4 regions of the Pradoshia sp. Z3_51 genome follow, and region 1 is predicted to be linked to each of the others. Evidence: predicted binding sites of a transcription regulator. Region 1 holds the regulator's gene; each other region holds the start of a gene.
The links. Region 1 encodes Rex, which represses fermentation and respiration genes when NADH is low (regulators of the CRP and FNR family bind a similar motif). Its sites were predicted from a motif close to TTGTGAAATATTTCACAA; they were not measured.
Positions count from the first base shown of each region.

Region 1 (2,210 bases):
ACACAAAAATTACCAAAAATGATAGAAATATTATAGAATAGGAATAGGAGAATAAACTTTCAGTGAATTTACGTGCTTTATTAATCAGGAAAGATCCCATATGATTGGTATCGCGGAGGTAACCTGGAAACAATCAGAACCGCTAGTCCTAGTATTTTGCTCGAATATAAAATTAACGAATCATTGATAAAAAAGCGGCGTATTATACATAGCTAAGATAGTTAGAATTATGGTAGTGAAGAAAACTTCTGATATAATTTCTATGTGGTACCCGGGCACTCCAAGGATTAGATATTGATTTTATATGGAAAAAAGCTGAAAATATGAATAGATTAATTATTCGTATAATCTTAAAAACGAAAGTAAGAAATAACAGCTGTTTCAGCAATACTTGATTAACCTTATATGTTATGTGCAAAGCAATCGAAAAATCAATGGTTATTGAAGGAAACTATTTTCATTGGAAAACCGGGGGGTAAAACCAGTCGGGATTATCAAAGGCAGTTTTGATATATGGAGTAACGATTGACAAGAAAGAATAGGGAGAAGGGAATTAATTTTGCAGGAAAATACTAAAATACCGCAGGCTACAGCCAAACGACTTCCATTATATTATCGTTTTATACAAAATCTACACGCGTCAGGAAAACTACGAGTTTCTTCCGCAGAACTAAGTGAAGCTGTTAAAGTAGATTCAGCTACTATACGAAGAGATTTCTCGTACTTTGGTGCTTTAGGTAAAAAAGGGTATGGTTACAATGTTAATTATCTATTATCCTTCTTTAGAAAAACTCTCGATCAAGATGAGATTACAAAGGTAGCTCTAATTGGAGTCGGGAATCTAGGTACAGCTTTCTTAAATTATAATTTTATGAAAAATAATAATACAAAGATTGAAATGGCGTTTGATGTTTCTCCTGATAAAGTAGGAACCCTTATAGGGGATGTTCCGCTCTATCATATGGATGAACTGGAGAAAAAACTTGAAAAGCAAGATATTAGTGTAGCTATTTTAACAGTTCCATCACAGGTTGCCCAATCTATTACAGATCGTTTAGTGGCTGCGAACATTAAGGCTATTTTAAACTTTACACCGGCACGTCTGAATGTGCCAGACAGCATTCGTGTCCATCATATTGACCTTGCAGTCGAATTGCAATCATTAGTATATTTTCTTAAACATTATCCATCCGGAAATACGGAAGATACAGAATAAAAAATCTCGAAGGTTTTCCCTCCGAGATTTTTTTTGTTATTCTTTTGGTTTTTCACTTTTCATTTTCTTTATTTGCTTATGAATCATCACCAAGCGGATTCCTGAACCAACATCAAGTGTAGCCAGTATGATCAGGAAATAGGTAAAGAAATCCCAACCGCTGCGTGATACATTTTGAACAGCAAAAAATATAAAAATAGCACCTAAAATTAAGTAAGTCGTTGCCATATACAACGGTGAACGTCTCATAACAAACCTCCGATAAAGCTTTGAACTTTATTAAGCTCTTCCATATTTTTTAATATATCATCTTTGTAAAGTGATTGTACGATTACAACTAATGTATTCATAGTAATGTGGGCAAAAATAGGAACAAGGATTCTCTTTGTTTTAACATATAAATAAGCAAATGTGAATCCCATTGCTGTATAAAGCAGGATATGTACAAATTCCATGTGAGCAACGGCAAAGATCAGTGAACTGATTAACGCGCTCAGGAAGAAATTCAATCGCTTGTGTAATGTGCCAAAGATAATTTTCCTAAAGACAATCTCTTCTAAAAATGGCCCAAGTACAGAACTGACTACCATAACAAGCGGTACTGCCTCAATGAGACCGAGTATATTCTGTGTATTTTCAGACCCGGTAGGAATACCAATAATTCGTTCGATATTACCAGCTATAGATTGTGAAAACAAAGCAAGAAATACTCCGCCAATTGCCCAGCCGATCGAAGCTCCCACACTTGCCTGATCGCCTAAGCTTCTATTATTTTTTTCATATCTCAGTAGGACTAGAGTAATGATAGAAGCCAGAATAAAGCTTATAACAATCCAATACCCTGCAGCCAATACTTCTATCCGTTCCGCGGGGATATTCGTGTTCGATAAGAAAACCAGCATAATTGGGATACCAAGAATAGAAGAAAATTGCATGGCAATATAGGTAATGAGAATTGACCAGTAATATTTTTTCAAATAGAAAAACTCCCTTA
Region 1 covers NZ_JBZAJC010000012.1:81,174-83,383, reverse strand. Annotated here, with positions in the region: gene AC4BHA_RS16515 (redox-sensing transcriptional repressor Rex) at 557-1,216, shown strand; gene AC4BHA_RS16510 (YdiK family protein) at 1,253-1,465, opposite strand; gene AC4BHA_RS16505 (CPBP family intramembrane glutamic endopeptidase) at 1,462-2,193, opposite strand.

Region 2 (2,210 bases), on a different contig from region 1:
ATTTCAGCGAGGGGATTTTGTCCACGTAAATGGGGAAATAGATGGTGGGACAGTAGAGGATATGGGATTTAGAGTGGTGAAAATCCGATTACTTAACGGAAAACTAATGACAGTTCCAAATGGTGAAATTCGCAAAGTAGAAAACGGAAATGTTGAAAGGAGAAGAATTTTTGAGAGCGTAATTGTTAGTTTCCAAGAGAATCCTGCAAAAATAGAAGAGTTACTTGCTGAGGTATGTGATGAACTCAACCAAAAGCAAATCCATTATCTCAAAACTGATTTAAACGGAGAATATCTCGAACCCTATCAAGTTCATGGCTTATCTTCATTAGATAGCAGTCCGTATGGCTTACGATTTTCAATCAAAGCTACAGTAAGCGATGAGTACTATATGGAAGCAGCTCAAATGGCTAAGAAAGTTATGGCGCAGAAAATGTATGAAAATCGTATTGGTTTAGCATCACAACAATTTGCCGTACAAGATAGACAAAAGGATTATATAGAACACTAAGAAATGCCGTTACGTAGTGGTAACGGCATTTCTTAGTGCTGTTTAATTTTCATTAAACCATAAACCATTGATTCCATATCTCTCTTTAAATCTCTATTCTACTTTTTCTCAGCAAGCCATGCAGCAACTTTCTCTGCATCCTCGCCTTTAATTATTCCTGCAGGCATTCCTTTCGCACCGTTATTGATTATATCCAGGATTTCATCCTTACTCATACTATTTCCGATATCCTCAAGCTTTGGTCCGGCATAGCCTTCTAAAGCATTGCCATGGCAGGAAGCACAGTTATTGGCATATATTTTTTCTTCTTCTGTTAGTGGTTTTTGCGATTCTTCTTCATTGCCAGAAGAGCATGCAGTTAAAGAAAAAACTAAGCCTGCCAGTAAGAGGGCTTTATTGTACATAGGAATCATTCTCCCTTCAGTTCTATTTAAGAATTACTTTACTTGAGTTTATTATTTTGTCAATATAAAGACTTCTCTGTCAATCCGATAGAAGTGGATCTATGACAAAGGACTTAAATTCAAAAAATAATGACTACAGTTAGACAAATACATAAAGCAGGCATATAATAAGTATGTGAGGTATTTCACAATCTGTAAGGTGAAGGTGTTCACAAATTGTTTACAGACTGATTTTAAATAATCTGATAAAATTAAATTGTCAGATAGGATGTTCAGTAATTTTTTTCACTAATAGGGACGTATTTTATCCCTGTGGGACTATTTACGACCAATGCTAAGTTTTCTATAAGGAGGAAATTGAAATGGCTGTTAAAGAAGAAAAAATAGAAGAAGTCCTTAAGGTATCTGAGATGATTGAAGAGTTAATCGAAAATGGAAAATCGGCCCTGCGTACATTTGAGACATTTGATCAAGAAAAAATCGATGAGATTGTTCATCAAATGGCAATTGCCGGTCTTGATCAACACATGCTTTTAGCTAAAATGGCGGTGGAAGAGACTGGCAGAGGGATTTACGAAGATAAATGTACTAAAAACATGTTTGCAACGGAATATATTTGGCACAGTATTAAATACGATAAAACGGTTGGTGTCATTCGTGAAGATCAACAAACAGGTGTCATGGAGATTGCAGAGCCTGTCGGAATTGTTGCAGGTGTCACACCAGTTACGAATCCTACTTCGACTACTATGTTTAAAGCTTTAATATCTATTAAGACACGTAACCCAATTATATTTGCTTTCCATCCATCAGCACAAGAATGCTCCAAGAAGGCGGCGCAAGTCCTGCATGATGCTGCCGTAGCTGCAGGTGCTCCTAAAGGATGTATTCAATGGATTGAGCACCCATCCATTGAAGCTACAAAGCAATTAATGAATCATAAAGATATCGCATTAGTGCTTGCGACAGGCGGAGCAGGAATGGTTAAATCAGCTTATTCTACAGGTAAGCCGGCACTAGGTGTAGGTCCTGGTAACGTACCTTGTTATATTGAAAAGTCAGCTAAAGTAAAACGTGCAGTCAATGATGTTATTTTATCGAAGTCTTTTGATAACGGCATGATCTGTGCCTCTGAGCAAGCTATTATTGTAGATGATCAGATCTATGAAGAAGTTAAACAAGAGTTTATAAAAAATAACTGCTATTTTGTAAATGATAAAGAATTAAAGAAACTTGAACGTCTTGTTATTGATGAAAAATCATGTGCCGTTAATGCTCATATTGTTGGAAAATCT
Region 2 covers NZ_JBZAJC010000006.1:95,498-97,707, reverse strand. Annotated here, with positions in the region: gene AC4BHA_RS13020 (mechanosensitive ion channel family protein) at 1-511, shown strand, start outside; gene AC4BHA_RS13015 (c-type cytochrome) at 610-915, opposite strand; gene adhE (bifunctional acetaldehyde-CoA/alcohol dehydrogenase) at 1,278-2,210, shown strand, end outside.
Region 2: a site for Rex is predicted at 1,089-1,106, ahead of adhE (bifunctional acetaldehyde-CoA/alcohol dehydrogenase). Genes of this name have one in related genera too.

Region 3 (2,210 bases), on a different contig from region 1:
CTCGTAGGGTTATTGATTTGCAAAACAGCCTGGGATATTTTTAGAGAAGCATCCCATTACTTATCAGATGGCTTTGATGAGTCTAAGATTAAAATCTATCAAAATTCCATTGACCAAATAGAAGGGGTTAAAGGAATTAAAAAAATTATGGGACGAAATTACGGAAATAATGAAGTCATTGATATCATTATTTTGGTAGACAACACGTTAAATATTAAAGAAGCCCATGATATTGCTACTCTTGTAGAAAAGGATTTAATGAAGGATCATGGAGTCTATCGTGTCCATGTTCATGTGGAACCATATGAAGAAAAAACAGAAAAAAGGCCAGGCCCAAATTAATGATAGGTATCCGGCTGTTTGCCCTAAAGAGCTACAAATTGGTTGTTTATATTACTGAATCTACCACTACTCCATAAACCTTCTGATATTTTATACGAAAAAAGGCATTCCAATGGGAACGCCTTTTTCAATTTAATAAGCTAGCCGGTAGATCAGTATTCTCTCAAACGGATTCGTTTCATTTAGAACAATCTCTTTGTGTAGTTCAAACACAGATTGATTTTCAAGAAAATATATATAATCCTCAGATGGATAATATAATATTAGGTGTACCTCGCGATATGTTTCTTCAACGGACAACAGAATGTTCGTTAGAACCTGGCGGAATATTTGTATCGTAAAAGGATTAAAGAAATAAAACCTATTATAAGTTGGTTGAATTTGAAACTCCTCTGCCAGACAACAGTGAAATTGAATTCGGTCTTTCCCCTTGTAATTATAGTTCTTGAGATTTTCCTCAGCTTCATTAATAAATTGTTCATTCATTTCTACCCCACTTACAAACGCCCCTGTCTTGTAATGAAGAAAGAAATTTAGTCTCCCCTTTCCGCATCCAAAATCGACCATATGATCATCCCTATTAAGGTCATACTCATCCAATAACTTTTCTAAAATCCAATACGGAGTCGGCTCATATCGGTGATAATGCATAGAATTATAAAATCCAGTTTGATTACCGACTGTTTTTATATGTAATAACTCATCATAATCTTTTTCGTTCATTGTATAACTCCGTTTCACTTATCTAGATTACTCATAAGTTTAAGCCTTTTTGATACTGATCGAAACCCTTTTTCTATATAATAGGCGTTTTCAGATTTCACATCCTAGTATTCACATAAAAATGCTACTTTAAAGTGACAATTTTACAATAAATTCTAAGAATATAATTAATTGTTAATTTGTTCACAACTTTGTCAAAATTGAAGATTTCCATGTCTTCTTTTAGTTTCATATATTTGTAATTTTGAAATTCAGTTATTATATTGAAAATCAGGGGCTATGGAAAAAGGAAGAATTATACCTAAATAGCAGCAAGAAAGGGAAATTATAACTATCAAGGTGTGCAGATTTACTGAATTTCCCTTACATAGCTTGAATTTACTTATTACATTAGGAAGGGGAAAAATATGAATAAAAAATGGGCACTTTTGAGTTCCATGATGGCGTCTATTCTTATGTTAGCGGGATGTGACTGGGTTGTATTCGACACAAATGGTCCTGTCGCAAAAACACAATCCAATGCCATTCTTTTCTCAATGGCTTTAATGGCAGCTGTTGTGCTTGTAGTATATGTACTTTTTATCGTTATTTTATATAAATACCGAGCATCCAAAGCTCCAAAAGATTACGAGCCTCCACATATGGAAGGCAGCAAGGCGCTTGAAATAACATGGACAGTCATACCAATTATTATTGTAGCCGTTTTAGCTGTAGTCACAGTTAAAACTACATTTGAAGTAGAAGGAAAGCCAAAAGGCTATGAAGATCAAAAACCATTGGTTATCTACGCAGCTTCTTCAAACTGGAAATGGCATTTCAGTTATCCAGAGCAAGGTATTGAAACGGTTAACTATGTAAACATTCCAACTAATAGAGTAGTAGAATTCCGTCTATATTCTTATGGACCAATTACAAGCTTCTGGATTCCACAGCTCGGTGGTCAAAAATACGCCATGAGTGACATGGTAACAAAATTAAATTTTGTAGCTGAAACACCAGCTTCCATGATGGGAAGAAATGCAAACTTCAGTGGTGAAGGCTACGCCCATATGGATTTTGAAGCACTGTCTATGACTCCAGATGATTTCGAAGAATGGGTTAGTGATGTAAAAGCAAATGAAGATAAGTTAACAGAAGAAAAATTT
Region 3 covers NZ_JBZAJC010000007.1:28,680-30,889, forward strand. Annotated here, with positions in the region: gene AC4BHA_RS13650 (cation diffusion facilitator family transporter) at 1-342, shown strand, start outside; gene AC4BHA_RS13655 (methyltransferase domain-containing protein) at 475-1,065, opposite strand; gene qoxA (cytochrome aa3 quinol oxidase subunit II) at 1,473-2,210, shown strand, end outside.
Region 3: a site for Rex is predicted at 1,237-1,254, ahead of qoxA (cytochrome aa3 quinol oxidase subunit II). Genes of this name have one in related genera too.

Region 4 (2,210 bases), on a different contig from region 1:
ACGCCAACTGCAGCATATGTACTAGCTAATATCCTTACGCTAAAGCAAAATCCGGAAGAAGTCATAAACAAGCTGAAAGATATTGGCGAAGAAAGCAGCAGGTATATAGAAGGACGGTTATCAAATATTTATGATTTACTTGGGTATGGAAGACATGGTTCAAGAAAACCTAACCTTAAGCCCAGTGTATATACTTATCAAGAGTTATTTGATAAAGGCTGTAGAGAATATGGCCATATGTTTATGAAAGAAATAAACGCAAAGATTGCATTGCTCGAACAGGACGCAGGCATGAATATGGCCAAATTAACAGCTGAAATTGCAGATGTAGTGGCAGCGTTTTTCAAATCAGAGGCCCCTTTTTATATGATCATGCTCGCTCCACCTTATTATCCACACGTTTATTTGGAAGATGATGAAAGGGATCAGAAAGCAAAAGGTATAGTAGAGCACTGCGTTAGGATCGCTAAAGAGAAATTTAATGAAGAAATAAAGATCATGTCTTATTTTCCAGGGCTTTCCGATGTAAGCTATTGCCGTTTACGTGATCGTGATTTAGTGATGCCGGTGTTAGAAAATGAAATGCCTCTATACGGGAAGGGGTATAATCTTCCGCTTTCTATTATTGGGGAATTGGATATACCAGCCGTAAATATCGGTCCATATGGTAAGGACGCACACAAACGTACAGAAAGGCTGCATATTCCATTTTCCACTGAGGTTGTTCCCAAATTGCTTAAACAAGTGGTCTATGGCTGCCAATAATGATGTTCTTTTTGTACTATATTGCCTCAACTTACCTGCCATAATTCTCGCCTTTCTGTAGAAAATGATAATAAGGGAAGGAGGTAGGATTATGGCGAGAGGTAAAGGTTTTAATCATAAACGTAAAAGTCATCCTGGGAATTTTCCTCACCATGCTGAAACGGGTGGAAATCAGGAACAACATACAAACCACGAACAATATATTGTGACGAAGGAAGCCTTTAAAAATAGATCAGACGTGCATAAATGACAGAATTGTTATATAATGGTATCTATAAAGGCATCTGTATTTAAGAACAGATGCCTTTTATAGTACAGTTTAGCTTTCAGAGTGGATTTTACTATAACAGTTTTATTTACTGTCAAGGGTTCCTGATATTAGAATTATTCGAAAATAGAAAGAAAAGATTGATTTAACAACGTTGTTTTTGATTTCACCAGATTGTCATAATTTACATGTTCACTTTTTCACATATAATGTGTATTATAAGAGTATAGAAAGCTGTTATATAATTTAAAAAAGCTGAACATCTAGAAATTTGAAATAATATTCCTGAACGTAATATTAGGAGGTAAAATAAAATGGCAATGGTTATGGATAATGTAACTAAAAAAGATGCATGGAGAGGCTTTGCTGGCGGAGATTGGCAGAATGAAGTTAACACACGTGACTTCATTATGAAAAACATCACTCCATACACAGGAAACGATGAATTCTTAGAAGGCCCAACAGAAGCTACAAAAGAATTATGGAAGCAAGTAATGGAACTTACTAAACAAGAACGTGAAGCAGGCGGCGTCCTTGATCTTGATTCTAAAATTGTTTCTACTATTACATCACATGGTCCTGGATATTTAAATAAAGAACTTGAAACAATTGTTGGTTTCCAAACAGATAAACCATTCAAACGTTCTCTTCAACCATTCGGTGGTATCCGTATGGCGGTAGCTGCAGCTGAATCTTACGGATTCACAGTAGATGAAGAAGTGCAAAAAATCTTCACTGATTACCGCAAAACACATAACCAAGGTGTATTCGATGCTTATACGGATGAAATGAAGCTTGCTCGTAAGGCTGGTATCATCACTGGTCTTCCAGATGCATACGGACGCGGACGCATCATCGGTGACTACCGTCGTGTAGCATTATACGGTGTAGACTTCTTGATCGCTGAACGTAAGAAAGATTTGAAAAACTACGGATTAAGAACAATGTCCGAAGAAGTTATTCGTCAACGTGAAGAATTAAGCGAGCAAATCCGTGCTTTAGGTGAATTAAAACAATTAGCTGAGATTTATGGTTATGATATCTCTAAACCAGCTACAAATGCAAAAGAAGCAGTACAATGGTTATACTTTGCTTACCTTGCTGCAATTAAAGAACAAAACGGTGCAGCGATGTCACTAGGACGTACATCTTCCTTCCTTGATATTTATATCGAACG
Region 4 covers NZ_JBZAJC010000007.1:98,417-100,626, reverse strand. Annotated here, with positions in the region: gene AC4BHA_RS13980 (M20/M25/M40 family metallo-hydrolase) at 1-765, shown strand, start outside; gene AC4BHA_RS13975 (hypothetical protein) at 857-1,015, shown strand; gene pflB (formate C-acetyltransferase) at 1,348-2,210, shown strand, end outside.
Region 4: a site for Rex is predicted at 1,222-1,239, ahead of pflB (formate C-acetyltransferase). Genes of this name have one in related genera too.